Regions from separate parts of the Agarivorans albus genome, predicted to be linked through region 2. Evidence: predicted binding sites of a transcription regulator. Region 2 holds the regulator's gene; each other region holds the start of a gene.

The links. Region 2 encodes FNR, which switches genes on or off when oxygen is low (the NO sensors DNR and NnrR bind a similar motif). Its sites were predicted from a motif close to TTGATCTAGATCAA; they were not measured.
Region 1: K5620_RS11630 (L-lactate MFS transporter) is a predicted target of FNR. The motif match lies at 7,749-7,762, and genes of this name have one in related genera.
Region 3: adhE (bifunctional acetaldehyde-CoA/alcohol dehydrogenase) is a predicted target of FNR. The motif match lies at 6,517-6,530, and genes of this name have one in related genera.

What each region holds. Positions count from the first base shown of each region.
Region 1 covers NZ_AP023032.1:2,519,638-2,530,619, forward strand. The annotation lists gene K5620_RS11600 (type IV pili methyl-accepting chemotaxis transducer N-terminal domain-containing protein) at 1-794, shown strand, start outside; gene narL (two-component system response regulator NarL) at 809-1,444, shown strand; gene K5620_RS11610 (hypothetical protein) at 1,449-1,679, shown strand; gene K5620_RS11615 (YgiQ family radical SAM protein) at 1,706-3,844, opposite strand; gene K5620_RS11620 (phospholipase D family protein) at 4,010-5,569, shown strand; gene K5620_RS11625 (FKBP-type peptidyl-prolyl cis-trans isomerase) at 5,575-6,057, opposite strand; gene K5620_RS11630 (L-lactate MFS transporter) at 6,402-7,676, opposite strand; gene K5620_RS11635 (LysE family translocator) at 8,209-8,829, shown strand; gene K5620_RS11640 (BamA/TamA family outer membrane protein) at 8,833-10,023, opposite strand; gene K5620_RS11645 (SRPBCC family protein) at 10,349-10,822, shown strand; gene K5620_RS11650 (phospholipase D-like domain-containing protein) at 10,824-10,982, opposite strand, start outside.
Region 2 covers NZ_AP023032.1:2,359,112-2,370,093, reverse strand. The annotation lists gene K5620_RS10885 (amino acid ABC transporter permease) at 1-955, opposite strand, end outside; gene K5620_RS10880 (amino acid ABC transporter substrate-binding protein) at 1,026-2,051, opposite strand; gene cobB (Sir2 family NAD+-dependent deacetylase) at 2,568-3,287, shown strand; gene K5620_RS10870 (glucosaminidase domain-containing protein) at 3,284-4,042, shown strand; gene ttcA (tRNA 2-thiocytidine(32) synthetase TtcA) at 4,039-4,935, opposite strand; gene uspE (universal stress protein UspE) at 5,016-5,948, opposite strand; gene fnr (fumarate/nitrate reduction transcriptional regulator Fnr) at 6,084-6,830, opposite strand; gene K5620_RS10850 (sulfite exporter TauE/SafE family protein) at 6,899-7,564, opposite strand; gene ccoS (cbb3-type cytochrome oxidase assembly protein CcoS) at 7,548-7,721, opposite strand; gene K5620_RS10840 (heavy metal translocating P-type ATPase) at 7,718-10,105, opposite strand; gene K5620_RS10835 (FixH family protein) at 10,095-10,577, opposite strand; gene ccoP (cytochrome-c oxidase, cbb3-type subunit III) at 10,662-10,982, opposite strand, start outside.
Region 3 covers NZ_AP023032.1:1,463,464-1,474,445, reverse strand. The annotation lists gene K5620_RS06845 (lipase family protein) at 1-235, opposite strand, end outside; gene oppF (murein tripeptide/oligopeptide ABC transporter ATP binding protein OppF) at 560-1,549, opposite strand; gene oppD (oligopeptide ABC transporter ATP-binding protein OppD) at 1,551-2,525, opposite strand; gene oppC (oligopeptide ABC transporter permease OppC) at 2,541-3,449, opposite strand; gene oppB (oligopeptide ABC transporter permease OppB) at 3,459-4,379, opposite strand; gene K5620_RS06820 (ABC transporter substrate-binding protein) at 4,479-6,107, opposite strand; gene adhE (bifunctional acetaldehyde-CoA/alcohol dehydrogenase) at 6,676-9,348, shown strand; gene K5620_RS06810 (DUF3108 domain-containing protein) at 9,471-10,223, shown strand; gene K5620_RS06805 (LysR substrate-binding domain-containing protein) at 10,292-10,982, opposite strand, start outside.

The DNA of each region.
Region 1 (10,982 bases), 160 kb from region 2:
AACAAAATGTTCAGTTTGAAGAGCCAATATCCTTGCAGCTCAATCAAGAACAATATGGCTCTCTGCAGCTGCCGTTAGTGCCCGAAGATAGAGCTGCCATTGTTACAAGTTACTGCCGCACTATCACTAAAGTGCTGCGTTTCGAACAGAGCTTATTACAAAAGCAAAAACTGTTGTTAATGGAAGAGCGCGCTACGATTGCTCGCGAGTTACACGATTCTTTAGCACAGTCTTTATCTTACTTAAAAATTCAAACTAGCCTGTTACAAAGGCAACTTAAGCAAAGCCCTTGCGATTGCCAACAAAGCTTTGAAATTAGCGAAGAAATACAATCAGTATTAAGCGCCGCCTACATCCAGTTACGAGAGTTGCTATCCACCTTCAGATTAACCATTAAAAACGCCCTATTGGTTGAATCACTTCAAGTGTTGGTAGACGAATTAAATACCCAGCACTCTCAAGTAATAGAGCTTGAGACCAATATATCCAACGATATGGTGGAAGCAGATAAGCAAATTCACATAATACAAATTGTTCGAGAAGCGATCATAAACGCTCTAAAACATGCTGACTGTGATAAAATTTGGGTTAAATGTATTGGTGACTCTGAGCTTATTTCTGTTGAAATAGCGGATAATGGCTTACAGGGTGGCAAACTAAAACAAGTTAATGACCATTACGGACTGCAGATTATGCAAGAACGAGCTCAGCGACTAGATGGAGATATTCGCTTTGAGCAATCGTTGTCCGGTGGTGTTTCGGTAAAACTAACCTTTCCTAGAAAGAGTAATTAAGGATCCTGCAAGCTATGAGCGACCCAATCAACATTCTTGTTGTAGATGACCACCCTTTAATGCGTAAAGGCATTGTGCAGTTTTTAAGCATTGAACCTGAGTTTAACGTAGTTGCTGAAGCTGGCAGTGGTGCTCAAGCTGTGGAGCTTTGTAGTGAGCTAGAACCCGATGTAGTGCTATTAGACTTAAACATGAAAGGATTATCAGGTTTAGATACATTAAAACTACTTCGTGAGAAACAAGTAAGCTCTACCATCATTATCCTCACCGTATCAGATTCGAAACAAGACGTTATTAAGCTTATTAACGCAGGTGCAGACGGTTACTTGCTTAAAGACATGGAACCAGAGCAGCTGCACGAGCAATTAAAACAGGCAGCCGCGGGCAAACAAGTATTAAGTGAAGAGCTTGTCCCCTTCCTTAGCTGCTTGCACGAAACCGACGAGTTTGCTGAAAAACTAGGAACAGTCACCAAGCGTGAATTACAAACGCTTAACGAAATAGCCAAAGGTGCCAGCAACCGCGAAGTAGCGTCTACTTTAAAAATTACCGAAGGTACGGTTAAAGTTCACGTGAAAAGTCTACTTCGTAAATTGAATGCTAAATCGCGAGTTGAATTAACCGTGATGTATCTTGAACATATAGCGTAAACGCATGAATAACACGCTACTGATGGGCGAAGCCAGTTGCCTTATTCTGGCAATGAGCTTCGCGATAAGAGCGATGTTTTTACATGCTAAACGCCATCAAGATTGGTTCAATCCTCTGCGGATCTTCTTCAAGCCCGTCAACAATCTAAATGCCGATGAGTACTCATTAATTAGATGGGCAGTTTACGCACTAGTAGCGTGTGTAAGCTTAGATGTTGTTAGACACATGATATAAAAAAGCGGCTTTACGCCGCTTTTTTATTAACGCTTTTGCTTAAATTGCTTGTTAGTGAATCGAGTGGCTGCAAAGTTACTGTTTTTCGCCCCTTTATAACCGCGGTTTCCTGCCCCACGACTTCCCCGCTTACTGTCTGCCGGCACCAAATGGTGTAAGCCACCACCAATTAACTTGGTAAGGCCCATATTGGTTAAGCCTTCGCGGATGATTGGCCAATTCTTCTCATCATGGTAACGAAGCAAGGCCTTATGTAAGCGGCGTTGACGCCCTTTCTTGGCTACCGATACTCGTTCACTGGTATGGCTAACCTTATGCAGCGGATTTCGCTCGGTGTGATACATAGTCGTTGCGTTGGCTAAAGGCGATGGATAGAAGTTCTGCACTTGGTCCAATCGAAACTTATTCTTCTTCAACCACAATGCCAGTGTCACCATGTCTTCATCTTTAGTGCCTGGATGCGCCGAGATAAAATAAGGGATCAAGTACTGCTTTTTACCGGCTTCTTTCGAGTATTTATCAAACAGCTCTTTAAACTTATGATAAGTGCCCATACCCGGCTTCATCATCTTAGATAATGGGCCTTCCTCAGTATGCTCTGGCGCAATTTTTAGGTAGCCGCCAACGTGGTGTAAGGCGAGCTCCTTAACGTAACGAGGGTCTTCAATGGCAAGGTCGTAACGCACACCAGAAGCAATTAGAATCTTTTTTATCCCTTCCACCTTTCGCGCCCTACGATACAGGTCAATGGTTGGCGTATGGTCAGTATCCATGTGGTGACAAATAGTCGGATAAACACAAGACAAGCGGCGACAAGTTTCTTCGGCTTTTGGGCTTTTACAATTTAGTCGATACATATTGGCCGTTGGGCCACCTAAATCAGAAATAACGCCTGTAAATCCAGGAACTTGATCTCTGATCTGCTCGATCTCGTTGATGATGGAATCTTCTGAGCGACTTTGAATAATTCGCCCTTCGTGCTCGGTAATTGAACAGAAAGTACAACCACCATAACAACCACGCATGATGTTAATTGAAAACTTAATCATGTCGTAGGCAGGGATCTTAGCTTTGCCGTAACTTGGGTGCGGCACACGCTGGTAAGGCAAACCAAACACACCATCCATATCTTCAGTGCTTAACGGCAACGCAGGTGGGTTAAGCCAAACAATTCTATCACCATGGCGCTGAGCTAATGCTCGGGCACAGCCTGGGTTAGTTTCTAAGTGGAAAATCCGGGAAGCATGGGCGTAAAGCACTTGGTTAACTTTAACTTGCTCAAACGCCGGCAAATTAATATATACGTTTTCCCAAGGGCGCTTCTTTTCCAATTGCACAACAATCGGTTTAGCTTGCTCGGCTTCTTTGGGGTCAACTGTCTCGGCCTCTTTAGTCGAACAGCTTTCCTCTATTTCGGCATACGGGCTAGGAATAGGGTCAATTTTTCCAGGCTTATCTAGATGGCTTGAATCTAAGCCACTCCAGCCGGGCAACGCTTCTTTACGAATAATCGCCGTTCCACGAACATCATTTAGTTCGCTAATTGCCTCACCTTGGCTAAGGCGGTGTGCGACTTCTACCAGAGGACGCTCAGCATTCCCGTAGATAAGCAGCTCTGCTTTTGCATCAAACAGTACCGAACGACGCACTTTATCGGACCAGTAATCATAGTGGGCAATACGGCGTAAGCTTGCTTCTATTCCGCCAAGTACCACTGGCACATCTTTGTAGGCTTCTTTACAGCGTTGTGAGTATACAATTACGGCGCGATCGGGGCGTTTACCCCCTTCATTATTTGGCGTATAAGCATCGTCATGACGTAGCTTTCTGTCTGCTGTGTAGCGGTTGATCATCGAATCCATGTTGCCAGCAGTTACCCCAAAAAATAAATTGGGCTTGCCTAGTTTCATAAAGGCATCTTTGCTGGTCCACTCCGGCTGAGCAATAATCCCAACTCTGAAGCCTTTGGCCTCTAACATACGGCCAATAACTGCCATGCCAAAGCTAGGGTGATCAACGTAAGCGTCACCGGTTACCAAAATAATGTCACAGCTATCCCAACCTAAGGTTTTCATTTCTTTACGTGACATAGGTAAGAATGGCGCAGCAGCACGCTGACGATTCACGCAAGTTTCAGGTTTAAATAGAGTTGGCGCAGTTTGCATAAAAATTGGTCTCGTAAAATCAAGCGCGACATTATATACGTTATTTTAGTTGCTAGGAAACGGATTAACAGCAAGTTAACAATTACACGCTCTAGCTCTGTCAACTCGCTAGCTAAATGACCACAAATAACCTAAAATTTCTTTTAGTATTTAGCGAGTTACTTATTGAAGAAGCATATGGAATTGCAGCGGCCTAGCGCTCACCTACTTTTAATACTTTTTGTAAGCCAACTGCTTTTTGCCTGTGCCCAGCGCCCATCTGACGAGCTAATTCAACAATATAAGCAGCCAAGCTACACCATTAAGCCCGGTGTCGAGTCCGAAAATCAATTCAAAGTAAATCAAATTACCCAATATCAACCAGGTAAAAATGGCATTGCGGTTCTGTCTGATGGCATAAGTGCCTTTGCCGCTAGAATTGCGTTAATTGAAGAAGCGCAACTAAGCATTGATGCGCAGTATTACATGATTAAAGAAGACATGACGGGAGCCATTTTTCTCGGTAACTTAATTGGGGCTGCTGACCGAGGGGTACGGGTTCGCCTGCTAATTGACGACATTAATACCTCCAATTACGACGATGTTCTCAAAGCCATGGCCTTGCATGACAATATCGAAGTAAGGGTCTTCAACCCATTTTACGACCGCACCTTTAGAGCAACAAACATGGTGGGCGACTTTGAGCGTTTAAATAGCCGCATGCACAATAAATCGCTAACTATTGATGGCCTAATTACTGTAGTAGGCGGACGCAATATCGGCGATGAATACTTTAGCGCTAAAGATGATCTAGAGTTCTCTGATATCGATGCCATTGCCTTAGGGCCGATAGTCGATGAAGTAAATCAAGCCTTTGATCTCTATTGGAATAACATTCGAAGCTACCCCATTGAATCCTTAAATACCAAGCAAATAGATATACAAGCTCAATATCGCCGTTTAGAACAACAGATTTTTAAAAACAGTGTTAAGTCCTTTGTAGTTGCTCATTTGCGTTACGCAAAATTAATCGAAGATAAAACCTTTCGCGATTATCTATATTGGTGTGACGGCAGGCTACTAGTTGATCATCCCAATAAAGATGGCGACTTTGCTAGTGACGTATCTACAAATTTAGCCCGTGTACTTGAGCAGTCAGAGCAAAGTATTTTACTTAGTTCTCCTTATTTTGTGCCCGGCGAAGAAGGTACCTCAGGTTTAATAGAACTTGCCCACAAAGGCATAGACGTAAGTGTGATTACCAATTCGCTTGCAGCAACCGATGTTGCAGCCGTTCACTCTGGTTACAAAAAGTATCGCAAACGCTTGGTAGAAGGGAATGTATTTCTTTATGAAGTAAAACCGGATGCAAAGCAAAAACAACGTTTAGCTTTTTTTGGTAAAGGTGCCTCTAGGGCAAGTTTGCATAGCAAAGTTTTTGTAATTGATGAAGAAAAGCTCTTTATTGGCTCTTTTAATTGGGATCCACGCTCTATCAATCTAAATACCGAAATGGGCTTGTTACTCACCTGCCCCAATTTGGCATACCTAGTGTTTAACGCAGTGCATGACGAACTGCCATTTAAAAGCTATTTGCTAGAGCTAGATGACAAGCAACAATTAGAGTGGGTAGAAACGTTTAGGGAGCAAGCTGAAACACGCTACGATAGTGAGCCTAAAGCCAGCGCATGGCGAAAGTTTCAAGCTTGGATAGTTGGTCTTCTACCAATAGAAGACCAACTCTAGCAGGCTTAGTGATGGTGACCACAGCCACCAGCAGCGTGAACATGGCCGTGAGCTAACTCTTCTTCAGTCGCTTTACGAACTTCGGTCACTTCAATTGAGAAAGCCAAATCGATTCCGGCTAATGGGTGGTTGCCATCAACAATTACTTCGTCTTCTTCCATGCCGATAATAATTACTGATTGCTCACCTTCGTCGGTAGTAGCGCGAAACTGCATGCCTACTTCTACTTCAACATCACCAAACATACTCTTTGGCACAGCTTGAACAAGGTTATCGTTACGCTCGCCATAAGCATCTTCGGCAGCAATGTCTGCATCAAACTTGTCGCCAACCTGCTTGCCAACTAGCGCTTGCTCTAAGCCAGGTACTAACTGACCATGGCCAACAATAATTGCCAAAGGCTCTTTGCCTTCGGAAGTATCAAGTTGTTCGCCATTAGCGGTTACAGTGTATTCAAAAACGGCAACGTCGTCTTTTGCAATGATCATTCAAGATTCCTTGGTTAAAAATAATGCAGAACTCTGCTAACAGGGCAATTCTAAAGCTTCAGAAACAAAATTACTATCTAGGATTCATTTATCAAAATAGTGCTAACTGGCAACTTGCGGCTCTTTGAAACCTTGTAAATGTGTTCAGTTTGATAAGAAACAAGCTATCGGAAATTCCCACTAAAGATATGAATTCATACCGCTTACCAAACACAGCCATGAAGTTATAGACTCAAGAGCACCCAATCTGAATAAGCTCTTTTGTCTAATGGCGACCACACTCTTTAGTGACTAAAAAAGGGGCTCACAAGCCCCCTTTTCATAACCGTTACTGCAATGTTGGCTTAGGCGTGAGCCGTTTGCGCTGCCACATCCATTTCAGCACGCGCGCGGGTCATGTAAGACTTCATCAGCAAAGACGCGATTAGGGCGATAACAAATACACCAGCAAAAATGTAAAGCGTCATCTCGTAGCTGCCAGTTGTTGTTTTAACGTAAGCTGCGATCTGTGGGCCAGCCAAACCAGCCAGCGCCCACGCGGTAAGCACATAGCCGTGAATCGCACTCAGCTCCTTAGTACCGAATAGATCTCCAATAAAGGCAGGCAGCGTTGCAAAGCCGCCTCCGTAGCAAGTTAGAATAGTGTATAGAACAACCTGGAACAAAATGATGCTGGTAATGTTTGGCAGCAAACAGAAGGCAACAATCTGAATTAAAAAGAAAATCATATAGGTATTTGGGCGACCAAGTACATCGGATAATGAAGCCCAAGCAATTCGACCAAGTCCATTAAACAGCGACATTAGACCAACCACACCAGCAGCTTCCGCCGGGCTTAATCCAATACTCTCTTGAGCCAAGGGTGAGGCCGCGTAAATAACCGCAATGCCACAGGAAATGTTAATAAACATCATCACCCACAAGCCATAAAAGGGACCAGTTTTAACCGCTTCGTTAGCTGTTAGTTGGGTTAAATCCTCTAAAACTTTCTTTTCACCTGACTCAACCGCAGCCTTCATTGCATCTGGCATCCAACCCTGTGGTGGCCGCTCTAAATAAGACGCAGAAGCAAACATGATAACTAGATATACAACTCCGGTGATCCACCAAGTGTAAGCAATACCATTGCCCTCAACGGTAAAGGTTTCAATAATAAAGTTAAACACCGGGCCTGCTACCATAGCGCCAAAGCCAAAGCCCATAATCGCTAAGCCAGTGGCAAGACCACGACGATCCGGGAACCACTTAACGAGGGTAGATACGGGAGTAATATATCCAATCCCTAAACCTATACCGCCTAACACACCATAGCCGAGCCAAATTAGATAAAGGTTTTGAATATAGGCGCCAAAACCCGCAATTAACAAGCCTCCACCGAAAAACGTAGCTGCGAGCATACCGGCTTTGCGCGGACCATTCTTTTCTACGAAGTGCCCCATAATCGCTGCGGATAAGCCGAGGAAGAAAATCGCAAAGCTGAAGGTCCAAGCAATTTCATTGTTGGTCGCTGACTCCAACAGCTGACCTAGGGGTTTCTTAAATACGCTGAACGCGTATACCGAGCCGATAGAGGCATGTAGCCCAACGGCCGATGCTGCGATAAGCCAACGGTTTTTCATTACCTACTCCTTGTAAGAACATTAAATCCATTTATTGTCCTTATACTGTAGAACGCTAGATCTGAAGCATTTTTGACCTAAATCAGTTCAATTTACAGTCAAGTGCTTATTCAAGTCAGCTTAGTGACACAGTTCAAAAAACAGTCTTTGGCAAATGATAATATTACCAACAAGATCAATCGAACCTCACAATAAGAATAAAAACCTTTGCCACACCAAAACCACGAAATAAACACGCACCACAGTTAGTGAATAATCATGCGCGTAAATGACGTGGTTTTCTCTCCTTAATCTTGGCTAACTATTTGTTCTTTTGTTAATTCTATCTAGTCTTCCACTGGGGAGAAAAAGCAGAGTTAGAGCTAATTTTATGGTCTCTAGACCAAAGCAAACCGCGTTTAACAGGCATTTATCAGCGCCGCCAAATTTTGCAGCCATACAACTAACCAAAAACAACGAATAGTTCTGGCAACTTTTATCTAAAAATAAAAAGAGTACACTGTAGCCTTTGAAAAATGCTGTTGGTTACTCCATGGATCTGTCTACCCTACTCATCTTTATCCCTACCTTCTTCTTCGTTTCTATTACACCTGGCATGTGTATGACGCTAGCGATGACTTTAGGCATGACCATTGGGCTGCGCCGTACCTTTTGGATGATGCTAGGTGAAATGATAGGAGTAGGCATAGTTGCGGTGCTTGCAGTACTTGGTGTTGCTGCAATTATGCTGCGTTACCCAGACGTGTTTACCTTGTTAAAATGGTTTGGCGGCAGCTATCTTGGTTACTTAGGGATCCAAATGTGGCGCTCTCGCGGAAAGATGGCCATACCCGAAAAAATTGAACAGCAAGCGCAAATTAGCCCTTGGCAATTAGCCACACAGGGGCTGGTAACAGCAATAGCCAATCCTAAAGGTTGGGCCTTTATGATTTCACTGTTACCGCCTTTCATCCAAGCGGACAAAGCCCTTCCCCTGCAACTGAGTGTATTGGTGGGCATAATTCTAATTTCTGAGTTTGTATGTATGACTCTTTATGCAACCGGTGGAAAAACCTTACGGTTATTCTTAAACAAAAGCGGCAATGTACGCTTGTTAAACCGCATCTCCGGAACACTCATGATTGGAGTGGGAATTTGGTTAGTATCCACCTAGTGTTTAAAAACCACTCCCTACTTGGAAATACACTGCGCTTTCCTCGCCGCTGTAGGCAAAATCCATCCCTAAGCGAAGACCATATCTTCGGGCGATTTGATAACGAAAGCCTGCGCCCACAGACTGTACACTTTCATCTGTTGCTAACTCACTTTCCTGCAGAGCTTGTCCTGCACCATAAAAAGCCGAGATAGTCCAACGGTGATCAATCGAGTAAGTAAGTTGTGATTGTATAGTATGAATCTCGTCACCTTGATACCGATAGGCGGATACCCCTCGCAAGCCTATATAAGGTCGAGCTGTGGGTGATAAAAACAATTCATCAGAGCTAAAGAGTTGATAATTGCCAGCAAAAGCTAGGTTCCATTTTCTACCTAATGGAAGATACACCTCTCCATCCACATTCAAATTTTGGTAGTCCCAATCGCTGCCCAATTTTTTATCATAAATCATGTAATCTGCGTTTAGTTTATACCCCCTAGTTGGGTAAAAAATATTGTCTCTGGTGTCGTATTCGGCAATAAAACCTAGACCAGAAGTGATCGACTCATCCCCCCACACCTTGCCTAACAAGCCATTTAGCAGCTTATCCGCGTTAGAGTTACCAGTATCAAACGTTACTTTGCTTACTCCTACAATTTGCTTAGCACCCAACATCAGAGGAGTATCAGCGATACGAAACTGAAGCTTTTGCAGGGCTAGAGCGCCCTCGGTTTTAGTACCAATCTGCATGCTTTTAGTAAAATCACCTAAAGACAGATCTTTATAAATATTCAGATTAGCTTTCCCCAAGCCCATTCCACCGGTATAGCGGATTGAATCCTTCATCCATGAATGTCGATGTCCAGCAAAAGCAAACCAAGTACCATTCTCGGTGCCTGCTGCTCCCACTAAAGTAATTGCCGAGGGTATCAACTGTGCACCACCATCTAGTGATGACATCGCTAGCTTCTTACGGGCTATTTTCTCTTCTTCAGTTTCATGAAGAAATAGCCCCATAGCACCGCCACCAGCGCCAACAGCAGGTTCAGTTATTAGAATAGGAATAGGCAAAAAGCCATAGGCATTCTCTGCAAGGTGATGGCCCAAATCAAACTTTCCATCAACTTCGTCAAAATATGAGGCAGTGCTATCGGTTGAATAAATGCTAATAGACAAAGCCGACAGCGCCATCGCCGCCCATGTAGTTTTCATTAATAACCTTTGTTTAATTACTTAGTTGTTTGTTTAACTCTAAAACTGACAAATTCAGCTTTGGAAGGAATTACGCTACTTTAAGCTTACTTTGGCGTAGTGCTAAATCTTGTTTGTAGGACTAAATCCGTCAAAGTTGTATCGATATAACTTATTGGATAGGTGTACTTTTTATGCTTAGTTGGAGAAAGTTGGTTCACTCGTAAACATAGTAAAAACGCAATATATGCGAACCAAACAAAAGCGAGTTACACCCTGCGCTACAATATATAAATGTAAGCTCCTTTATGTCGATATTGCTTGTTTACTCATTATGGTGAAGCGAATGTTCAAGGAAACAAAGATTAACTGGCCAGATTACTATCATCCTCGAAACGCGCAAATTCATGTTAAAAATGCTGTGCCCAGCAAAGTCCCTGCAGAGCGAGTTTGGGCATGTTTGATTAAGGCACCGTGTTGGCCAACATGGAAGAATAAAGCGACCTCTGTGCAGCTGTTAAACGGTAACGGCTTAGAGTTAGAAAAAGGCACGGTCTTTCTTTGGAAAACTAAAAAGCTTCAATTCGAATGTACAGTGGTCGAATTTGTGCCTAACAAAAAAATTGCTTGGAAAGGCAAATCTGGCAGTATAGATATGTACCATGCTTGGAAGTTAGACTGCCAAGCAGACGGCTGTTCAATTATTACTGAGACAACCCAACGTAATGGAATAAGCTGGCTCACTAAGTTTTTTCTTCCCAAGCAAATTAATAGCTATCATCAACATTGGCTTGAAGAACTGCAACAACAAGCCCGTTAACTTAGAGGTCGTAAACTAAACCCAGCGAGCGATATATCGCATTGCTTATTTTGCTCCCTGACGCCTTAATGCGCTGTTGTTTTCCTTGCTGCCAAATAGTCTTTCCTTTCTCGGTCAATCCAAGTTGCCACAAATGGGTATCGCGATCTTGGAACAGATA
Region 2 (10,982 bases):
CCTGCGGAATAATCACCAATTTTAAGGCTTGCGTTCGAGTTAAACCGAGTGATTCAGCTGCTTCACTTTGACCTTTGCTAACCGCCAAAATGCCTGAGCGAACAATCTCAGCAATAAACGCAGCTGTATAGGTTGTTAAAGCAACTAACAACGCTGCAAGTTCTGGGATAACAACCATACCACCTTGGAAGTTAAAACCTTTTAAAGCTGGGTAATCTAGTGAAATAGGCATACCCATTACAAAAAATGCAAGTAGTGGTAGTAGTACAATTAGACCTGCTGATACCGAAAAAACCGGAAAGGGTTGACCGGTAGCCATTTGGCGCTTTTTAGCCCACTTAGCGATAATGAACGAACCGATAATGGCAGCGATAAAAGCAAATACTACTATGTTAGACCCAGCTTCCATCACCGGACTTGGCATATATAAACCACGTACGTTGAGGAAAACCGCTTCGCCTATATGCGCACTTTGTCGAGGGCTTGGCAAAGCCCTAAGCACCGCAAAGTACCAGAAAAATATTTGAAGTAGCAAAGGAATGTTGCGCATGGTTTCAATGTAAACCGTGGCAACTTTAGAAATTAACCAGTTACTAGATAAACGAGCCACCCCCATAATAAACCCGAGGATGGTGGCGAAAATGATACCTAATATCGATATTAAAATTGTATTTAGCAGTCCAACAACGAAAGTTCGACCAAAAGTGTGGCTTTCATCGTATTCGACTAATGATTGAATAATGCCGAAGCCTGCGGTTTGGTTCATGAAACCAAAACCAGTGGTAATGCCACGTTGTTCTAAGTTGAAAAGCGCGTTACTGATGATGTAGTAGAAGAAGCCAATAACACCGATAACGACAATAATTTGGAAAACTAGCGCTCTTACGTTGGGATCAAACCAGATCTTACGAAGACTATTTGCTGAGTTATCCTTTGAGGAAGGATGAGCAGCCATATAATGTAACCTAGTAATGTAGGATTAAAACGAAGAGAGCAGGGCAAGCCCTGCTCTAATAAGGTAGAAATTAACGAATTGGTGGAGCGTATTGGAAGCCGCCATCGTTCCAAAGGGCATTAACACCACGTGCAATACCTAGAGGAGAACCTGCACCAACATTTTTCTCAAAAGACTCGCCGTAGCTACCTACTTGCTTAACAATGTTGTAGCCCCATTTGTCATCTAGACCTAAACCTTTACCCTTAGGACCTTCTAAACCTAAGATACGACGAACGTTAGGGTTAGTAGATTTAAGCATGTCGTCTGCGTTAGCCGAAGTTAAGCCATACTCTTCAGCATTGATCATCGCAAATAGAGACCACTTAACAATGTTTAGCCACTGGTCGTCACCTTGACGAACAACTGGGCCAAGAGGCTCTTTAGAAATGATTTCTGGCAATACCATCGCGCTATCTGGCTTAGCTAGTTTAATGCGCAGTGCATAAAGTTGAGATTGGTCTGAAGTAAGAACGTCACAACGGCCAGCTTCAAAACCTTTAACTGTTTGGTCTGAAGTATCAAATACAACAGGAGTGTATTTCATGCCGTGCTCACGGAAGTAATCCGCTAGGTTAAGTTCAGTAGTAGTACCTGATTGAATACAAACAGCAGCGCCGTCTAATTCTTTAGCTGAAGAAACACCCAGCTCTTTACTTACCATAAAGCCTTGGCCGTCATAATAGTTCACACCAGCAAAGTTCAAACCTAATGAACTATCGCGTGTTAGCGTCCAAGTAGTGTTACGAGAAAGAATATCAATTTCGCCTGATTGAAGTGCAGTAAAGCGCTCTTTCGCAGTAAGGGGAGTGTATTTAACTTTAGATGCATCACCTAAAACGGCTGCAGCTACTGCGCGACATACGTCAACATCAAGGCCTTGCCAGTTGCCGTCGGCATCTGGGTTTGAGAAACCTGGTAAGCCAGTACTAACGCCACATTGTAGGAAACCTTTACTTTTCACATTGTCTAACGTTCCTTCAGCAGCGCTTGCGTTAGCAGCAAATGCTAGAGCAACAGCAGCAACTGCGGCTTTAATATGCGTGTTTTTTAACATGTTTTCTTCCCTGTACAGTTTGTCTTCTATTGTGGGGTATATCACTCGAAAAATTTGCTTGAGTGCTAATTTGAGCCAATAACAACATAAACATTCAAATATTGGGTGTCAACATTATTGTAACACCGCAATCGCGGTAGAATGCCGAATAACTGACCACTAGCGCAAATCTATTCAATATAAATGAATATAGTATCAAGCCGCTTAAGTTTTTGGCTTATCAAGTTTTTGTTGCGCTAGATCAAGATTAGCACAGCTAGCGATAATTCCCTGATTTAGTTACCTTAAAAGTGCTAAAAGCGAGATATGTCGCAAAAGTTAGATTTTGAAACGTAGTATGGAAGGAGAAACTAGATATTCTACTTTATGTCGAAATTCCTACTGGCTAGTATGTTAACACTTAGTTACAAACAGGCGTAAAATACTGTGTTACAACTTAAGTAGGATGGGGTCTTATGCTGACTTATTATATATTTATAGTAGCTTCTACCTGAAATTGAAGAAAAGAAGATGAATATGAAAAAAAATGTCATTGTTTTAACCGGCGCCGGTGTTTCTGCCGAGTCAGGCATCCAAACATTTCGAGATTCTGACGGGCTATGGGAAAAGCATCGAGTAGAGGATGTAGCAACACCAGAAGCTTATCAACGATCTCCCGATTTTGTTGACCAGTTTTATAATCTACGCCGTAAGCAGCTACAAGACGGAAATGTTCATCCTAATCCAGCCCACTTTGCTTTAGCAGAACTTGAGAAACATCAAGACATCGAATTGTTGGTTATCACCCAAAATATCGATGACTTACACGAACGTGCAGGTAGTAAGAATGTGTTACATATGCACGGAGAGTTACTAAAAGCACGTTGCCCAGTCAGTAACCAGACAACTGTGTGGAAGGAAGACTTAGGTAGTGACGTGTTGTGCACTTGCTGTCAATTTCCGACGCGGCTTAGACCTCATGTAGTTTGGTTTGGCGAAATGCCAATTGGTTTAGATAGAATTTATCACCAGCTGAACCACTGTGATATATTTATGGCGATCGGAACATCTGGTCATGTATTTCCTGCTGGAGGTTTTGTTCACGAAGCGGCAAGTCACGATGCGCGCACTATAGAATTAAATCTTGAACCCTCAGAAATGCAGAGCGAATTTGGCGAACGCTATTACGGCCCAGCCAGCGAATTAGTACCCGAGTTTCTTAGTGAACTCACTTCAGAACTAAGAGTTAATAATTGAAAAGAATAATTTTACCGGGATTGGTAGCAGTGTTTTTAGTTGCTTGTGAACAATCCCCAGAGCAGCAAGCTCAGTCACAAAGCTTACCTCCGCTGCACGAAATTGAAAATGTTCAACAAAAAAAGCAAAGCTTTACAGACTTCATCACTCCACTAATTGAAGCAAGCAACAATAAAATATTGCAACAACGCTCAGAAGTGGAAGCTATAGCCGCAACGTTAGCTAAGAGCTCAAGCCTTTCTAACAAACAAAAACAGACACTAAGTCAGCTCACAGAGCTCTATCGAGTTGACCCATCGCTGGATGAACAATCCCAAATTCAACACTTATTAGTTAAAGTAGATCTTATTCCACCAGCTTTAGTACTTGCACAGGCAGCAAATGAATCAGCTTGGGGAACGTCGCGATTTGCCCGTGAAGGTAATAACTTATTTGGGCAATGGTGTTATAAGAAGGGCTGTGGTTTAGTTCCTTTGAATCGAAACGATGGGGCTAACCACGAAGTAAGAAAGTTCGATAGCGTGTATGAGTCGGTGAGTGTGTATATGAATAACTTAAATAGCCACCCAGCATACAAAGGTTTCCAGCAACAACGAAATCTGGCACGCTCTAGCGGAGAATTAAACGCAATGGAACTAGCTACTCAACTGAGCAGTTACTCTGAAAGAGGCGAAGCTTACGTAGAAGAGTTACAGCAAATGATGAGGGTTAACCAAAACATTTGGCCAACCCGAACACCGATTATCGCAGGTTAAAGCTCAACAACTTGCACAATACCAGCTTGGCTTTGTTGGCTTGGCTGGTCTTCTAACTCTGGCGCATCAAAGCCAATATCACCACCATCAATAATTCCACTATCTCGATTTATTGATTTAAAGTCGAATTGTTGATGGTCGAGTAGGTGTGAAGGAACTACATTTTGGACCGATCTAAACATCGATTCGATTCGGCCGGGAAAACGCTTTTCCCAATCGTTAAGCATTTGCTTAATCGCTTGGCGTTGTAGGTTTTCTTGGGAACCACAAAGGTTACAAGGAATGATTGGAAAGGATTTCAGCTCTGCATATTTTTCCATATCGCTTTCTTTACAATAAGCCATAGGGCGAATAACTACATGTTTGCCATCATCGCTAACCAACTTCGGTGGCATGGTTTTAAGTTTGCCTCCATGGAACATATTCAAAAATAAAGTTTCTAATATGTCGTCTCGGTGATGGCCTAAGGCGATTTTGGTCGCTCCTAGTTCAGTGGCTGTTCTATACAAAATGCCCCTACGCAAACGCGAACACAGTGAACAAGTTGTTTTCCCTTCTGGTATTTTGTCTTTAACTATCGAATAAGTGTCTTCTTCTACGATTTTGTATTCAATATCTAAGCCTTTTAGATATTCAGGCAAAATATGCTCTGGGAAACCCGGTTGTTTTTGATCTAGATTGACAGCAACTACATCAAAGTTTATCGGAGCATGGGCGCGTAGGTTTAATAGTATGTCTAGCATTGCATAACTGTCTTTACCACCGGATAAACAAACCATTATTTTGTCGCCATCTTCAATCATGTTGTAGTCGGCAATAGCTTGTCCAACATGACGTCGAATTCGCTTTTGTAGCTTGTTGTGGTTGTATTGTTGTTTTGCTGTAACTGACATAGTGTGTTCCCAATAAAAAAGCGGGGCTATTATATAACCCCGCTTTGCTTAAGCAATGTTTAACGTCAGTTTAGCTTTATCTATTTTTGAAAAGGACTGACAAAATTTTGCGGTTTAAGCGCCAATAAATCGCAGTCTAATTGGTCGATAACGTGTTCAGCGGTATTGCCAATAAGTGCAGCACTAAACCCGCTTCTACCTGAGGTACCCAAAATAACAATTTCTGCATCTATCTCGTTTGCTACTTCAGGGATTACATCGTCAGGTAAACCTTCCTCAAGGTGTGTGGTGACCACTTGCTCAAATTGTTCTTCAACAAATTTGTTAAGCGCGGTTTTATGAAACTCCATGACGTTCTTATTGTACTTAAGCGGATCAAAGTCTGGCAGCTCTATCGCAATATTTACCGGTGCTGCAGGATAGGCAGTTACCACATGTAAATTTGCGTCTAGCAACTTACTTAGGTCTTTTGCTTCGTTAGCGATTCGCTCGTTTAATTTGTGGTGCTCTTCATCTTCTGCTCCTGCGTGGATCGCAGCAACAATTTTACCCTCGGTTGGCCAGTCATGTTCTTTTACCATTAACACTGGAGTGGGGCATTTACGCAAAATATGCCAATCGTTCGGGGTAAAAATAATCGACTGTAAAGTAGGGTGCGGGTGTGTCGCTTTAACGACTAGGTCGTGACCAAAGTCGAGAACTTCTTCAATGACACTTTCGTATAAGCGATTGTTCCAAACTACTTTGGTTTCTATTTCTATCCCAGCAGTGTTTGTTGCAGCTATTACTTCATTTAGCCAAACATTACGTTCTTCTATCACTCCTGAACGCATAGCTTCGCGCTCTTCTCCAGATAACATGGATGTCATCTCGTAAGAAAAGTCGTAAATAGTAAGTAGAGCTTTGATTTTTGCTTTGTCTTCTTTCTGCGCAAGAAAAACAGCACGAGACAAGGCCGCCTGGGTGTCGTGAAGAGGGTCGATGACCACTAAAATATTACGATACTTAATCATAAAGCAGCTCCTAGAATCTTCTGGAATAGCTACTTAACTTTAGCTTAATTTGGTAGGAATAAATTAGATATAGTTAACACTGACCTAGATTTCTTTCGATAGATTGATGTAAATCAGGTCAGTGTTATTAGGTACTTAGCTTTGTTTAGTACCAGCTAGTTGGCGTAGTGCATCACGATCAGTGATTGAAATGTATTTACCTTTTACTGCAATCATATCTGCTTTTTGGAAACGACCAAGTAAACGGGAAATGGTTTCTACAGTTAGCCCTAAATAATTACCGATATCACCACGAGTCATAGTCAGACGAAATTCTCTTGGAGAAAAACCTCGCTCCGAAAAGCGTTGTGATAAACCGTAAATAAAGGCAGCTAAACGTTCTTCTGCATTCTTTTTGCTTAGTAGCAAAATCATTTCTTGGTCTGCAACAATTTCATTACTCATTAAGCGCATCATTTGACGGCGTAACTTAGGCATTGTGGCAGACAATTCATCCATGGTGTCGAAAGGAATTTCACATACCATTGATGTTTCAAGTGCCTGAGCAAAACTAGGGTGCTCTTGGCTGTTAATGGCATCAAAGCCAACTAGGTCGCCAGCTAAGTGAAAACCGGTGATCTGTTCATCACCTTGTTCAGTAATGGTGTAGGACTTAATTGTACCTGAGCGAATGGCGTATAAGCTTTTTAGCTTATCGCCTGCAGCAAATATTTCTTCGCCTTTCTGAATAGGCTTTTTACGCTCGATAATGCTATCTAAGCGATCTAGCTCGGTCTCATTAAGAGAGAAAGGGATACATAACTGGGCGATACTGCAATCTTGGCAGTGAATTTCACAACCACCAGTTTGGATTCTTTGACTAGCTTTTGGGTTAATGCTCATACTCAAACTATGCTATAGGAGTTCGAGGCAATTCTACTCTTTATGTAATAAATTTTCTAGATCTATTGCTACAACAATGTAACAACTTGGTAGATCCCTAAACTCAAAACACTCAGTCCAGAACAAACTTGTAATACGCGATTTGTCATTAGTTTAGTTAGTTGCTGGCCCAGTAATACGGCTAACAGCATCACACTAAACGTACCTAAACCAAAACTAAACATCACGCCCGCTCCGTTTAGCCAATGAGCCTGGCTAGCACTTAATACCAATGTTGAATAAACCAAACCGCAAGGTAGCCAACCCCATAACATGCCTAATGGTAAACTGGCTGCTGGGTGTTGCAGTGCCAACATCTTACTTGCTTTAGGCTGCACCTTTGACCACAAACCTTTGCCAAGTTGTTCCACTGGCGTGAGAATTGACCACCATCGAGTAAGGTGGATACCCAGTAAAATGAGCATTATCGCTGCGAACCATTGTAAAGCTACTAGCATATAAAACGATTGATGAACTTGGCTAATTGCTTGTATGGAACCAGCAACAATAGCGCCGGCAATAGAGTAGCTTAGGATCCGACCTAGGTTAAAACCGATACTTACTAAAAGTTTATTGGAAGAGTTATTAGCACGAGAACCTAGTATGCATGCGATGCCGCCACACATTGCTATGCAGTGTGTGGCGCCTAATAAGCCGGTGATAAAAGCTGCTACAAAATCAGTCTGTAGGATCATTGTCTTGTTTGGTTTTGTTCTTATCATCAAACAAAATGTTGATACCTTGGCGGTCTAAATCTTCAAATTGTTCGCTTTTAACAGCCCAGAAAAATATACCAATTCCTACACATACAAAGATCAGGGCGATGGGGATCAAGACAAATATAATACTCATTGCTTGTTTAACCTTAAGGAATTAGTGAGTACCGCTAAAGACGATAATGACATACCGATAGCAGCCATATAAGGAGTAACAATTCCAGCCACTGCTAAGGGCAATATTAAGGCATTATACCCTAAGGCCCATGCGAGGTTTTGAGCAATAATCTTTTTAGTCTTTTTGGCGAGATCCATGGCGGTGAGCAAAGTAGAAAGCTTGCTACCCAACAACACAGCGTCAGCACTTGATTTAGCGATGTCGGTGCCCAAACCCATAGCAACCGAAAGCGGTGCGGCGGCCAAAACTGGACCGTCGTTTACTCCATCACCAAGCATTAATAGGTGGGGGGAGTTTTGCGTTTTAGTTTTAACTACTTCGAGTTTTTGTTGGGGTAAAGCGCCGCTAGCAATGTCAGTGATATGTAACTGTTTTGCAACATATTCCACCTGCGCGGAGTCATCCCCAGTTAACATAGAAAGTGAAATATCTCGCGCCTTTAAACCCTGTGAAAAACTAACAGCGTCCTTTTTAATGGTATCTGAAAGATAAACCCTAGCAGCCAACTTATCTTCGACCATTAACACCAACTCGAGCATTCCGGCTATTGGCTCAGCAGCTTGACCACAAAAGGAAGCTTTACCTAGTTTCAACTTTTTACCGTCTACTTCTCCACTCAAACCTAAGCCAGTATGGTGCTCAATATTAGTTGCAGCGTAACCTTGGTATTCGCTGAAGGCATTAGCAATGGGATGGGAGCTTTGTGCTTCTAGAGCACCAATCAGATTAAGAGTTGTTAACTCATTAACATCGCCAAGGCAGTTCACTTGTTTAATCTGTAACTTGCCCTCGGTAAGTGTTCCTGTTTTATCAGATACCACAGACGTAACTTTGGCCAAACTTTCCAACACGTGTCCCCGTTTAACCAATAAGCCTGTTTTTGATAGTTTGTGTGTAGCTGCAGTTAGTGCTGCTGGGGTTGCTAAAGATAAGGCACAGGGACAAGTAGCAACTAAAACCGCCAAGGTAATCCAGAACGCATCTTCTGGTGAGTGAAAATGCCAGTAGGTGTAGGTAAGTGCAGCAATCACCAACAAACCAAAAACAAAGTAGCGAGCTACGCTATCGGCTATTGTTGCTATCTTAGGTTTTTCGCTTTGAGCTTGCTCTTGCAAACGCATGATATTGGCAATAAAGGTGTTTTGAGATACCGCTTCAACTTCTAAATGAACGGTTTGTTCATGGTTAATGGTGCCGGCAAAAACCTGATCACCTAGCTTCTTAGTGATAGGCAATGATTCGCCGGTAAGCGAAGACTCATCAAATTCACTCTCACCAAACACAACTTGTCCATCGGCAGGTACTACTTCGCCGGGTAAAATCACGATAATGTCTGATTGTTTAAGCTGGCTCGCCGCAACCTTTTGTTGCTGACCGGTCTCATCAATTTGCATGGCTAACTTAGGCACTAGCTTAAGCATATTTGAACTGGTTTCGCTGGCCTTGCGTCTTGCTCGCAATTCAAGAAGTCGGCCCAGCAATAACAAAAATGTGAACATGGAAACCGATTCAAAATAAACTTCACCGGTGCCGTTTATCGTGGCGTAAAGCGACGCACTATAGGCGCCTAATAATGCAATGGAAACGGGCACATCCATATTTAGCGTTTTAGCTTTAAGGCTTCGGTAAGCGCCAAAATAAAACGGCTGTGCAGAGAACAGTAATACTGGCGTTGCCATAATTAAGCTCACCCAACGAAAGTAATCTCGATAGATAAGCTCCATGTCCTCAAACAGGTCACCATATAGAGCGATAGCAAACATCATTACTTGCATGGTGGCCAAGCCGGCGACACCCAATTTGAGTAAATGACTGCGGTATAACTTTCGATCTATCTCTTCTTGTTTATCAGTTTGAAAGGGGTTGGCGTTATAGCCAAGCTTATGAATACTTTGTAGTAATTGACTTAACTTTACTTGCTTATCATCCCACACAAGCGTCGCTCGCTGGGTGGTCGAGTTGACATGAATTTTTTGAACACCTGGAATATGTGATAATTGTTTTTCGATTAACCAAGCACAAGCGGCACAGGCGATCCCTTCGATCGAAAGTAAAACTTCCTTGCTGTTTTCATTTTGTGCAACAAACTCTAGTTGAACACTTTCGTCATCATACTCCAACATTTTAACCAAGGCGTCTGGTACTAAGCCTTGAGCACTTGGCGCGGCAGCGGTTCTATGTTGATAATAATCTTCTAAGCCACTTTCAATAATTGTTTGCGCAACGGCAGCACAACCTTGGCAACACATCGCTTGAGAGCTACCAAGAATTGAAACATGCAGATTTACGCCTTTGGGAATAACTTCGTTACAGTGGAAACACAGGCCTTGATTACTTGCCATCGATTTCTTCTGCGTTGTATAGCGGTAGCTTTAATTCTTCCTGCAGTCTCCAGGAATCATCCATAGGACTAATCCGAATAAACCAGCGGCCAGACTCATTTAAATCATCGCCAAAGCGGTATCGACCATTTGCATCAGCAGTAACGACATAACTGCGGTCATTTTTAGCGAGGGTTTTATGTGCTAATTCAATTTTAAGTGGTTGGTTCTTTAGAGAGTCAGGCAGAACCATATCTAATACCAAACCATTATTGGCAGGTGAAACCGCTGCTTTGATCCCCAATTGTTCAGCTTTTTCGATTAACGACAAGTCAGCGTTAATTGCTTTACCTTTTTTATAGTAAGACTCAACAACCATATCGTTGTTGGTTGTAGCAGCTATATAAAAAGTAAACAGGCTTGCAACCACCGCTGCCATAGGTAGCGCGATTAAAAACCACGGCCAAAATTGTTTATACCAAACTTGTTGCATAACAGCATACTTCCATTCACAAGGGGGGCTTAAATATAACAAAAAAAAGCGACGCATAGGCGTCGCTTTTTATAAATTTTAAGTCTATTCGCTCTTAGAAAGCTGATATACGTAGGCGGAAATAAGCTGGATCTTATCTTCTCCTAGAATATCCTTCCAAGCTGGCATTACACCATTACGACCATAGCGAAGGGTTTCTTCAACTGCACGGCGTGAACCACCGTATAACCAAATACCATTGGTTAAATTAGGTGCGCCAAGCGTTTGATTACCGGTGCCGTCGGCGCCGTGACAAGCTGCACATACTGCAAAACGATTTTTACCATTGGCGGCATCAACATCGTTTACCTTACGGCCAGATAAGCTTAGAACATAGGCGGTAACTTCTTTAATACCGTCATCACC
Region 3 (10,982 bases), 900 kb from region 2:
TACCACAATCCGCTATTGCTTGAGGTACATGTTTCGAGGCTATGTCTTCTATTTCTAAGCTAGTTGATGGGTAACCATAATTTGAAACTCTGTATCCGTCAGTTTTAAGTTGTTTGGACATTTTTTCCATAGAGTCTTCTGAACGTGCCATTCCATGTAGCAATACAACACATTCCTTAGCTATGGCTGAGTTAGCTGACAACGAGAGTAACAGCACAACAATAAACTTCCCCATAACTCAAACCTTATCTAGTTATTTGGTAATGGTCACTTAACAGTGCTGTTCAGCACTTAAGACCAAATGCTTGGGAAATCATACCCTAACAAAACCAATCATAATAACAACTAACTCAACAAAGTAAGCTATCCAATGACTGCTTCGCTGAGTACTTCAGCGTTACCAGCCGTGTAAAGAAGTAATGTAGTTAACATTCACCCAGCACTTATTATGGAAATCATGGCAGTAAGCTTATTGGTAACACAATTCGATATAGAGTAAGGCCGAGAATTGCTACAAAAAAGCCAGGTTTAACCTGGCTTTTTAATCACAACAATACTGCTACACCGAGGTGTGTAAACAGCTTACCGAGTGCTCATCACTACCTGTTAACACAGGCTTAGTTTTAGCACATTGCTCAGTGGCTATGGGGCAGCGCGTGCGAAATACGCAACCCGAAGGTGGACTAATTGGCGAAGGTAAATCGCCCTCTAGCAGTTCAATGGTTTTGCCGCGCTCTAAATCCGGATCGGGAATAGGCACTGCCGACATCAACGCTTTGGTATAAGGGTGCGTGGGTTTATCAAACAGGGCCTTAGCCGTGCCTAATTCAACCGAGTTACCCAAGTACATAACCAATACGCGGTCGGAGATGTGCTTAACTACCGAAAGGTCATGAGCGATGAAAATAAGGCTTAAGCCCATTTCTGCTTGCAGCTCTTTAAGCAGATTAACCACCTGCGCCTGAATCGATACGTCGAGCGCCGATACAGGTTCATCACAAATAATCATCTTCGGCTCAAGGATTAACGCTCGGGCGATGCCAATACGCTGACACTGACCACCCGAGAATTCATGCGGATAACGGTTGATTACGTTTGGTAACAAGCCCACCCGCATCATCATTTTTTGCACTTTTTGTTTTACTTCAGCCCTGCTGAGGTTTGGATAAAAAGTACGTAATGGCTCGGCAATAATATCGCCAACCGTCATTCTTGGGTTTAGTGATGCTAGCGGGTCTTGGAAGATCATTTGAATCTCTTTGCGCTTTTCGCGCAGATTCTTTTGATCAAGCTCGGTTAAGTCTTGCCCTAACCACACTACCTTGCCTGCTTCGGCTGGCACCAAACCAATCACCGCACGGGCGAAGGTAGACTTACCACAGCCCGACTCACCTACTACCCCCAAGGTTTCTCCTTGGTATAGCTTAAGCGACACGCCGTCTACCGCTTTTAAGGTGGCAGCTGGTGTCCAAGGTAGGGCTTTGGCATTTTTAATTTTGAAATAGACTTTTAAATCCACTACATCTAGCAATAAGGCTTTATCACTCATCTTATTGGCCTCCGCTTAAGTGGAAATCATTGTGACAAGCACGCTGACGCTGATTAGCAAAAGTGCTTAGTTCAGGGCTTTGCTGGCGACAGTGATCGCTCACTCTATGACAACGTTCCTGGAACGGACAGCCCTGTGGAAGCTTAAGTAAGTTAGGAGGATTACCCGGAATAGTCGGCAATATTTCGCCTTCGGTATCCAAACGTGGGATCGCTTTTAACAAACCTTCGGTATACGGATGACTAGGTTGATAAAACACTTCCTTAGCCGTGCCATATTCCATGGTGCGGCCAGCGTACATAACCAATACTTTGTCACAGATACCGGCAACTACACCGAGATCGTGAGTAATCATAATAATTGCTGTATTAAACTCACTCTTCAGTTCGTTTAGCAGTGTCATTATTTGCGCTTGAACCGTTACATCTAAGGCCGTAGTTGGCTCGTCGGCAATTAACAGCTGTGGTTTACACAGCAAAGCCATAGCAATCATTACTCGCTGGCGCATACCACCCGAGAACTCATGGGGGTACATGGCCATACGTTTTTCAGCTTCTGGCATTTTAACTGCGTCAAGCATACGAACGGCTTCCACGTGGGCTTCACGATTACTCATACCCTTGTGTAAACGCAATACCTCTTTTAGCTGCTCACCCACTTTCATGTAAGGGTTTAGCGAGGTCATGGGATCTTGGAAAATCATCGAGATTTTCTCGGCGCGTATGGCGTTTAACTGCTGCTCTGGCAAGTTAAGAACTTGCTGGCCGTTAAACAAGGCTTCGCCGCTAATAGTACCGTTTTTTGCCAGTAAGCCCATTAAGGCAAAAGCGGTTTGGCTTTTACCTGAACCAGACTCACCAACAATACCCAAGGTTTGCCCTGCTTCCAGTGAAAAAGTTAAATCGTTCACTGCGGTTACGCTGCCTTCGGGGGTAGAAAACTCTACACGAAGGTCTTTCACATTTAATAAACTCATTACTCTGCCCCTGCCTTAGCGATCTTTTGGATCTAAGGCATCACGTAAACCGTCGCCTACATAGTTAAAACTAAACAGCGTGACCACCATAAATGCAGCTGGATATAATAGCTGCCAAATGGCAATTTCCATGGTTTGCGAACCGTCTTGCAACAAAGCGCCCCACGAGGTCATTGGCTCTTGTACACCCAAACCTAAGAAGCTTAAAAACGATTCGGTAAGAATCATTTGTGGTACTAGCAGCGTGGCATATACAGCAACAATGCCTAATACATTAGGCACAATGTGGCGGGTAATAATTTTCCATTTGGATACCCCACACACTTCGGCAGCTTCAATAAACTCTTTGTTTTTAAGACTTAAGGTTTGGCCACGAACAATACGCGCCATGTCTAACCAAGACACTGCGCCAATGGCAACAAACACCAAGAAAATATTGCGGCCAAAAAAGGTCACCAGCAAAATTACAAAGAACATGAACGGAATGCCGTAGAGGATCTCTAGCAAACGCATCATTACTCGGTCTACTGTGCCGCCTAAAAAGCCCGAAGTAGCGCCATAAAGGGTACCAATAAGTACCGCGACAAAAGCGCCCATCACACCTACCAGCAACGAGATTTGTCCACCCAATAAAGTACGAACAAACATATCTCGGCCTAACGAGTCGGTGCCAAAATAGTGGCCACTTTCAATAGATGGTCCATGGTGCATGGCTCCCCAGTCGGTATCGTCAAAGGCAAACTCACTAAGATGAGAGCCAAACATCACTAGCAAAGTGATGAATACCAATATGCCTAAACTTACCATGGCAGCGCGGTTACGCATGAAACGCATACGCGCATCTTGCCACAAACTGCGGCCTTCAATTTCTAACTTATCTGCGAATTCACTAATAGCGTCGCTGTTTTGTTTGTTATCTAACATTGCAGCCTCCTAGTAGCGAATTTTCGGATCGATGAAGGCATACAAGATGTCTACAATCGCATTGAAAACAATGGTAAAGGTACCAATTAAAATGGTGAGACCTAATACTAAGGAGTAGTCTCGGTTAAGCGCTCCATTCACAAACAACTTACCAAAACCAGGCAAGCCAAAAATGGTCTCAATCACTACCGAGCCAGTAATAATGCCAACAAAAGCTGGGCCCATGTAAGACACTACTGGTAACAAAGCTGGGCGCAGCGCGTGGCGCACAATAATGTAACGATATGGCAAACCTTTCGCTTTGGCGGTGCGGATAAAGTTAGAGCTTAATACTTCAATCATGCTGCCGCGCATAATCCGCGCAAACGAGGCCACGTAAAGCAAGGACATGCCCAACATGGGTAGAATAATGTATTGCCACTGCCCCCCGTTCCAGCCCCCTGCGGGTAACCATTGCAACTTAATTGCAAAGATATAAACCAAGGTGGGCGCTAGCACAAAGGAGGGCATCACCACCCCGGCCATTGCCGTGGACATAATGCTAAAGTCCATCCAGGTATTTTGTTTTAATGCTGCCAGCGTGCCTACAGACACTCCCATCAACACTGTAAAGATAAAGGCAATAGAGCCGATTTTTGCTGACACCGGCAGGGCTTGCGCCACAAGTTCATTCACGGTGTAGTCTTTGTATTTAAATGATGGCCCAAGATCGCCTTGTGCCAAGTTGCCTAAGTAGGAGAAGTATTGCTCCAGTACTGGTTTATCCAAACCGTACTTAGCCTCGATATTGGCTAAGACTTCAGGCGGAAGTGAGCGCTCACCAGAGAATGGGCTTCCCGGGGCAAAACGCATCATAAAGAAGGTGATAGTAATCAATACCAACAGCGTAGGTATTGCTTCTAGCATTCGTTTTAAGATGAACTTAATCATTCGATTTTCCAGCTTATGTTTATTGCTGTAATTGAATTAGCGTAGCTAACAACAAAATAAGGCACCTTAAGCATAAGGTGCCTTACAAAAGACCATCAACTATTTGGCAATAATGTATAGATCTTTAGTGTAAATTTTGTCTTCGGCGTTGTTCATTGGGTAGCCACCAACTGTTGGCTTAACCAAACGCGCATTTACGTAGTGGTAGATTGGAGCAAGCGGCATGTCTTGAGCAAGTTGTGCCTCTGCTTGGCGGTAGTTATCGCCACGAACAGCATCATCAACCGCTGACATAGCTGCATTCATAAAGCCATCGTAAGCTGGGCTGTTGTAGAACTGATCATTGTTACCGTTATTGCTCTGCATTAACGATAGGAAGGTTGACGCTTCGTTGTAATCACCACACCAGCCGGCACGGGTTACATCGTAGTTACCGTTACGACGGTTATCTAGGAAGGTTTTCCACTCTTGGTTCTCTAGGTTTACTTTAACACCAAGGGTTTTCTTCCACATAGAAGCTACTGCAATAGCGATCTTCTTATGGTTTTCGCTAGTGTTGTACAACAAGGTAAACTCTAGAGGCTTGTCTTTACCGTAACCTACTTCGGCTAGTAGCTCAGCAGCTTTTGCATTACGCTCTTTTTGCGACCAAGTAGCGTAATCTGGCGTATCTACTTGTAGGCCAGCCACTTTTTGGTGTGCAAAGTTGTAAGCAGGTAGCTCACCTTTGCCCACGATAAACTTAGCTACTGCGTCACGGTCAATCGCGTAAGACAAAGCTTTACGTACGCGAACATCATCAAATGGTGCTTTTTTGTTGTTAAAGCCGTAGTAGTAAGAACATAAGTAAGGCGTTACTTTTAACGAATCTGGCTGCTCTTTTTGCATGCGCTTAAAGTGCTCGTTAGCCATTTCGTAAGTCATGTCAATTTCGCCCGCTAGGAAGCGGTTCATGTCAGTAACTTGGTTTTCAATTGGTAGGTAAGTCACTTTGTTGATAACAGTTTTGTCGTTATCCCAGTAGTTTTCGTTACGCTCCATAACAATTTTTTCATTCACTACCCATTCAGATACTTTGTAAGCACCGTTACCCACAAAGTTCGCTGGTAAAGTCCACTTATCAGCGAACTTTTCAACAGTAGCTTTGTGCACTGGCTTCAGCGTAGTGTGCGACGTCATCGCAACAAAGTATGGCAGAGCTTGCTCTAGTTTAATTTCTAAGGTGTAGTCATCAAGAGCTTTAACTGCTAATTCAGAGGCGTCTTTCTTACCATTGATAATGTCTGCTGCATTTACCATGGTGGTCATTTCTAGATACCACGAATAAGGCGCTGCAGTTTTTGGATCAACTGCGCGTTTGAAACTATATTCAAAATCGTGGGCGGTTAATGCATCGCCATTAGACCATTTTGCATCTTTGCGAAGGTGAAATACGAAGGTAAGGTTATCTTCAGTTTCCCAAGATTCTGCTACGCCAGGTACCAGGTTTCCGTCGCCATCTTGATTTACTAAACCTTCAAGTAGCTCACGAATCACATTAGATTCTGGCACGCCTTCGGTTTTATGGGGGTCTAGGGAAGCAGGCTCGGTGCCGTTACCACGTACAAGTTCCTGTACCGGGGCAAGCTTAACGCCAGCAGGAACATCAGCAGCAAAAGAGGCAGTGGTGAAAGAACTTAGGATCGCAGCACTAACGAGGCTGGCAGCTAAAGTTTTAGCAGTTTTCATTTTCATCTCCATATTGACACATTTGGCTATAACTAGGCCGTTTGTGAAATTTCCATTCACTTTACATGAATATTAAATCAGTACAATATTCTAATAAAACGCACATCAACGCCAGATGCTACACCCGAATCAAAGAAACAACAAATAATAAGTTGCCTTTTATTGGTGAAGATTCCTGATTATTCTCAAGAATTATTGGGTTTTTATTGTTAATTCACTAGGTTAAGCTAGCATCTAAAAAATACGTCAAAACTTACTGTTAACGTAGATAAGTTGAGAAGAAACTACAAATTTGATCGGAGTAGCAAAATTGGTAAAAAATTTACACTTTTTGCCTGAATACTGATTGATTCTGTAAAATTAGCCGAAAATATTTCGTGATTTTTTTACATTTGTAACTTAGCAACACATGATCTGGATCAAGTTGTACCACTAAAGGGCTACCTATAATTGCTGGTGAAAGTTAATTACTAAACCACTGGAACGGTGATTTACGGTCTATACTGAGGCGGATTGAACTATCAGTGTTGGTTTACTAATTAGTTTTAGTTTAAATGAGGAGAACAGGATGCCTGTAGGTAATATTGATGAGTTAAACGCAATGGTTGCTCGAGTGAAGGCGGCGCAAGCTGAATTCGCATCTTACAGCCAAGAACAAGTGGACAAGATTTTCCGCGCTGCGTCACTCGCTGCTTCTACAGCACGTATTGAACTAGCTCGTATGGCGGCTGAAGAGTCTGGCATGGGCATAATGGAAGATAAAGTGATCAAAAACCACTTCGCTTCTGAGTTCATCTACAACAAATACAAAGATACTCTAACTTGTGGCGTTATCGAACGTAACGACGAAGGCGGTACTATTACTATCGCTGAGCCAGTAGGTATTGTTTGTGCCATCGTACCAACCACTAACCCAACTTCTACCGCTATCTTTAAAGCGCTAATCAGCCTTAAAACGCGTAACGGTTGTATCTTCTCTCCACACCCACGTGCTAAAAACGCAACTAACTTTGCGGCTAAATTAGTACTTGATGCTGCTATTGCTGCTGGTGCGCCAAAAGACATTATTGGCTGGATTGATACTCCTTCTGTAGAACTATCTAACGCACTAATGAAGCACGAAGACATCGCGCTAATTCTTGCAACTGGTGGTCCAGGTATGGTTAAAGCTGCTTACTCTTCTGGTAAGCCTGCAATTGGTGTTGGTGCTGGTAACACGCCAGTAGTAATTGACGAAACTGCAGACGTTAAACGTGCTGTTTCTTCTATTCTTATGTCTAAGACTTTTGATAACGGTGTTATCTGTGCTTCTGAGCAAGCAGCTATCATTGTTGAATCTAAGTACGACGAAGTAATTGCTCGTTTCGCTAAATACGGCGCAGCAGTACTAAGCAAAGCAGACGCAGATAAAGTACGTAAAGTACTTATGATTAACGGCGCGCTTAACGCTAAAATCGTTGGCCAACCAGCATACAAAATTGCTGAGCTAGCTGGCGTAACTGTACCAAAAGCAACTAAGATCTTAATCGGTGAAGGCCTAGAAGCATCTTACGATGACGAGTTCTCACACGAGAAACTATCTCCAACTCTAGGTGTTTACAAAGCGACAGACTTTGAAGACGCTGTTCGCCAAGCTGGTATCGTATTAGACATCGGTGGTGTTGGTCACACGTCTGTACTTTACACAGACCAAGACGCTAACGCTGACCGTATCGCTTACTTTGGCGACAAAATGAAGACTGCACGTATTCTTATCAATACGCCTTCTTCTCACGGTGGTATTGGTGACCTTTACAACTTCGAACTAGCACCTTCTCTAACGCTAGGTTGTGGTTCTTGGGGTGGTAACGCGATTTCTGAAAACGTGGGTCCAAAACACCTTATCAATAAGAAAATTGTTGCGAAGCGAGCTGAGAACATGTTGTGGCATAAACTACCTAAGTCAATCTACTTCCGTCGTGGTTCATTACCAATCGCAATGGACGACCTAGATGGCAAGAAACGTGCAATGGTTGTTACTGATAACTTCCTATTCAACAACGGTTACATCGACGACCTACGTGCCATCCTTAAAGAGAAAGGCATGGAAGTTGAAGTATTCCACGATGTAGAAGCAGATCCTACTCTGTCTATTGTGAAGAAAGGCGCTGAAGCTTGTCACAACTACCAGCCAGACGTAATTCTTGCTGTTGGTGGTGGTTCACCAATGGATGCTGCGAAGATCATGTGGGTAATGTACGAGCACCCAGAAACTGACTTCGAAGACCTATCAATGCGCTTTATGGACATCCGTAAACGTATTTACAAGTTCCCTAAAATGGGTTCAAAAGCTGAACTAGTATGTATTACTACTACTTCAGGTACTGGTTCAGAAGTAACTCCGTTTGCGGTTGTAACTGACGACACTACTGGTCAGAAATACCCACTAGCTGACTACGAACTAACGCCTAACATGGCTGTTGTTGATGCTAACCTAGTAATGGATATGCCTAAGTCACTATGTGCCTTCGGTGGTTACGATGCGGTTACTCACGCTATGGAAGCTTACGTTTCTGTACTAGCTAACGAATACTCAGACGGTCAAGCTCTGCAAGCACTTAAGATGCTTAAAGAATACTTACCAAGCTCTTACCAAAACGGTAAAGCTGACCCAGTAGCTCGTGAGAAAGTACACAATGCTGCTACTATCGCTGGTATCGCGTTTGCTAACTCTTTCTTAGGTGTGTGTCACTCAATGGCTCACAAACTAGGTGCCGAGTTCCACGTACCACACGGTTTGGCTAACGCATTGTTGCTAACTAACACCATTCGTTTCAACGCGACTAACACGCCAACTAAACAAACTGCGTTCTCTCAGTACGACCGTCCTAAGGCACGTGCTCGTTACGCAGAAGTTGCTGAGCACTTAGGCTTCCGTGAAGGTAACACTGAAACTAAGCTTAACGCCCTTCTAACTTGGTTAGACGAGTTGAAAGTTGAATTGAACATTCCTCTATCTATTAAAGATGCAGGCGTGAACGAGGCAGACTTCCTAGCTAAAGTTGACGAACTAGCGGTAGACGCGTTTGATGACCAATGTACTGGTGCAAACCCACGTTACCCACTAATTGCTGAACTGAAACAAGTTCTACTTGATTCTTACTACGGTCGTCCATACACCGAAGCAGCAGATAGTGCAGAAGCTGAGTCTCAAAAAGCTAAAAAACCAGCTGCTAAAAAAGCGACTAAAGCAAAAGCTTAATCACTAAACAGCACTGAATACTAAGGCTCCTTTACGGAGCCTTTTTTTTATTTTCATTTTCGCGCTAAGCTTTGTCATACTATGGCGGCTATAATTTGTCGAAGATGTTTGGGGTTAATGTTATGTCGTATTCAAAAGCTATAGCACTTTCAGCTTTGTTAGTAGCCACCACCAGTATTGCTGAGGTACTGCCCTTTGAGGCCGAATACCGCGCAGATTTTAAAGGTATCCCCATTGCCAAAGGCTATCGCCAACTGATTGATTTGGGTAACGATACCTTTCAAATTAAAAGTATTGGTACAGCCCTCGCCGGCGGCCTGAAATACGACGATACATCTCGCTTTACCTATCACCAACAAGATGTAAAAACCTTAGGCTTTGTGCTTAAACAAAGTAACCTATTTTCCACTACACGAGTTACCGGCCACCCAGACCGTAAAGGCGGCTTAATCGTTGATGTTGATGGTGAAAGGCACCATTTTGAAGCACCAGACAACGTGCACCAATTAATGGATGCAGCAGGCTTCTCGGTGCAATTACAAAACGACTTAAAGAAAGGCTTAAAAGATTTAGACTACCACTACAATGTGATTGATGAAGTGGATAACTATCGCTTCACCGTCGTCGCCGAAGAAACCGTAGAAACCATACTCGGTACTTTTGAAGCGCTAAAAGTGGAGCAGAAAAAACGAGAAGGCCGCAGCACCTGGCTATGGTTAGCGCCTGAATTAGATTATCACTTGGTTAAAGCAGAAATTATCCGCAACGGTAAAAGCTGGGCTACCCTAGAGGCCACCCGCATTGATATTGTTGAACCAGAAAAACCAATGTTAGCTAAGCAAGCCGCTAACAACGAAGCAGAGCTTAGTAACTAACCAGCCTAGCGTTTGCAATTATAGAGCCTTGTTAATCACAAGGCTTGCTGCTGCAGATAGAGCTGTATTCAATTTTTTATTAGTGGCGCGTTAACAATTTTGCTTTTGCTTCGCTGCGTCTCCCCCTCTAGCCAAAACTGCTGAGCTTGCTGATTAATCCACTCACTAAACTGCTTAATTTTATCTCGTTTAAAATAAGGCTTCGGCGCTACCAAATAATAACGATAACGAGGTTTTACCTCTACATTGCCCAATTTAACCAGTAAACCTTGTTGGATATACTTCCACGCCAAGCTGTGCCGCACTAAAGCGATACCTTGAACAGCTAGCGCGCCTTCAATCACCACATGAGCACCTTGATACAATAAATTGGCCTTAGGCACGCTAGAATTAAAACCTGCTAGCTCTAACCAATACTGCCAATTCATATCAGGCCTCGCATCATCAATCAGCGTGTGTTTACTCAAATCGTTTAAGCACACCTCTGGATGTTGCTCTAAATACAATGGATGACAAACTGGATAAAGATGATCATCCATTAGCTTAGCGGCATGTAAACCTGGATAATCTCCCAAGCCATAACGCACACATAAATCGACCCTATCTTGGCGAAAATCTACCAAACTATTTTTTGGCATTAGCATTACCGATAGATTTGGGTGTAGTTGGCTAAACCCACCTAAACGAGGCACTAGCCAATGCTGGGCAAAAGACGGCAACACCGACAAAGACATGCTGTTTGGATCGGGATCAAGGCTT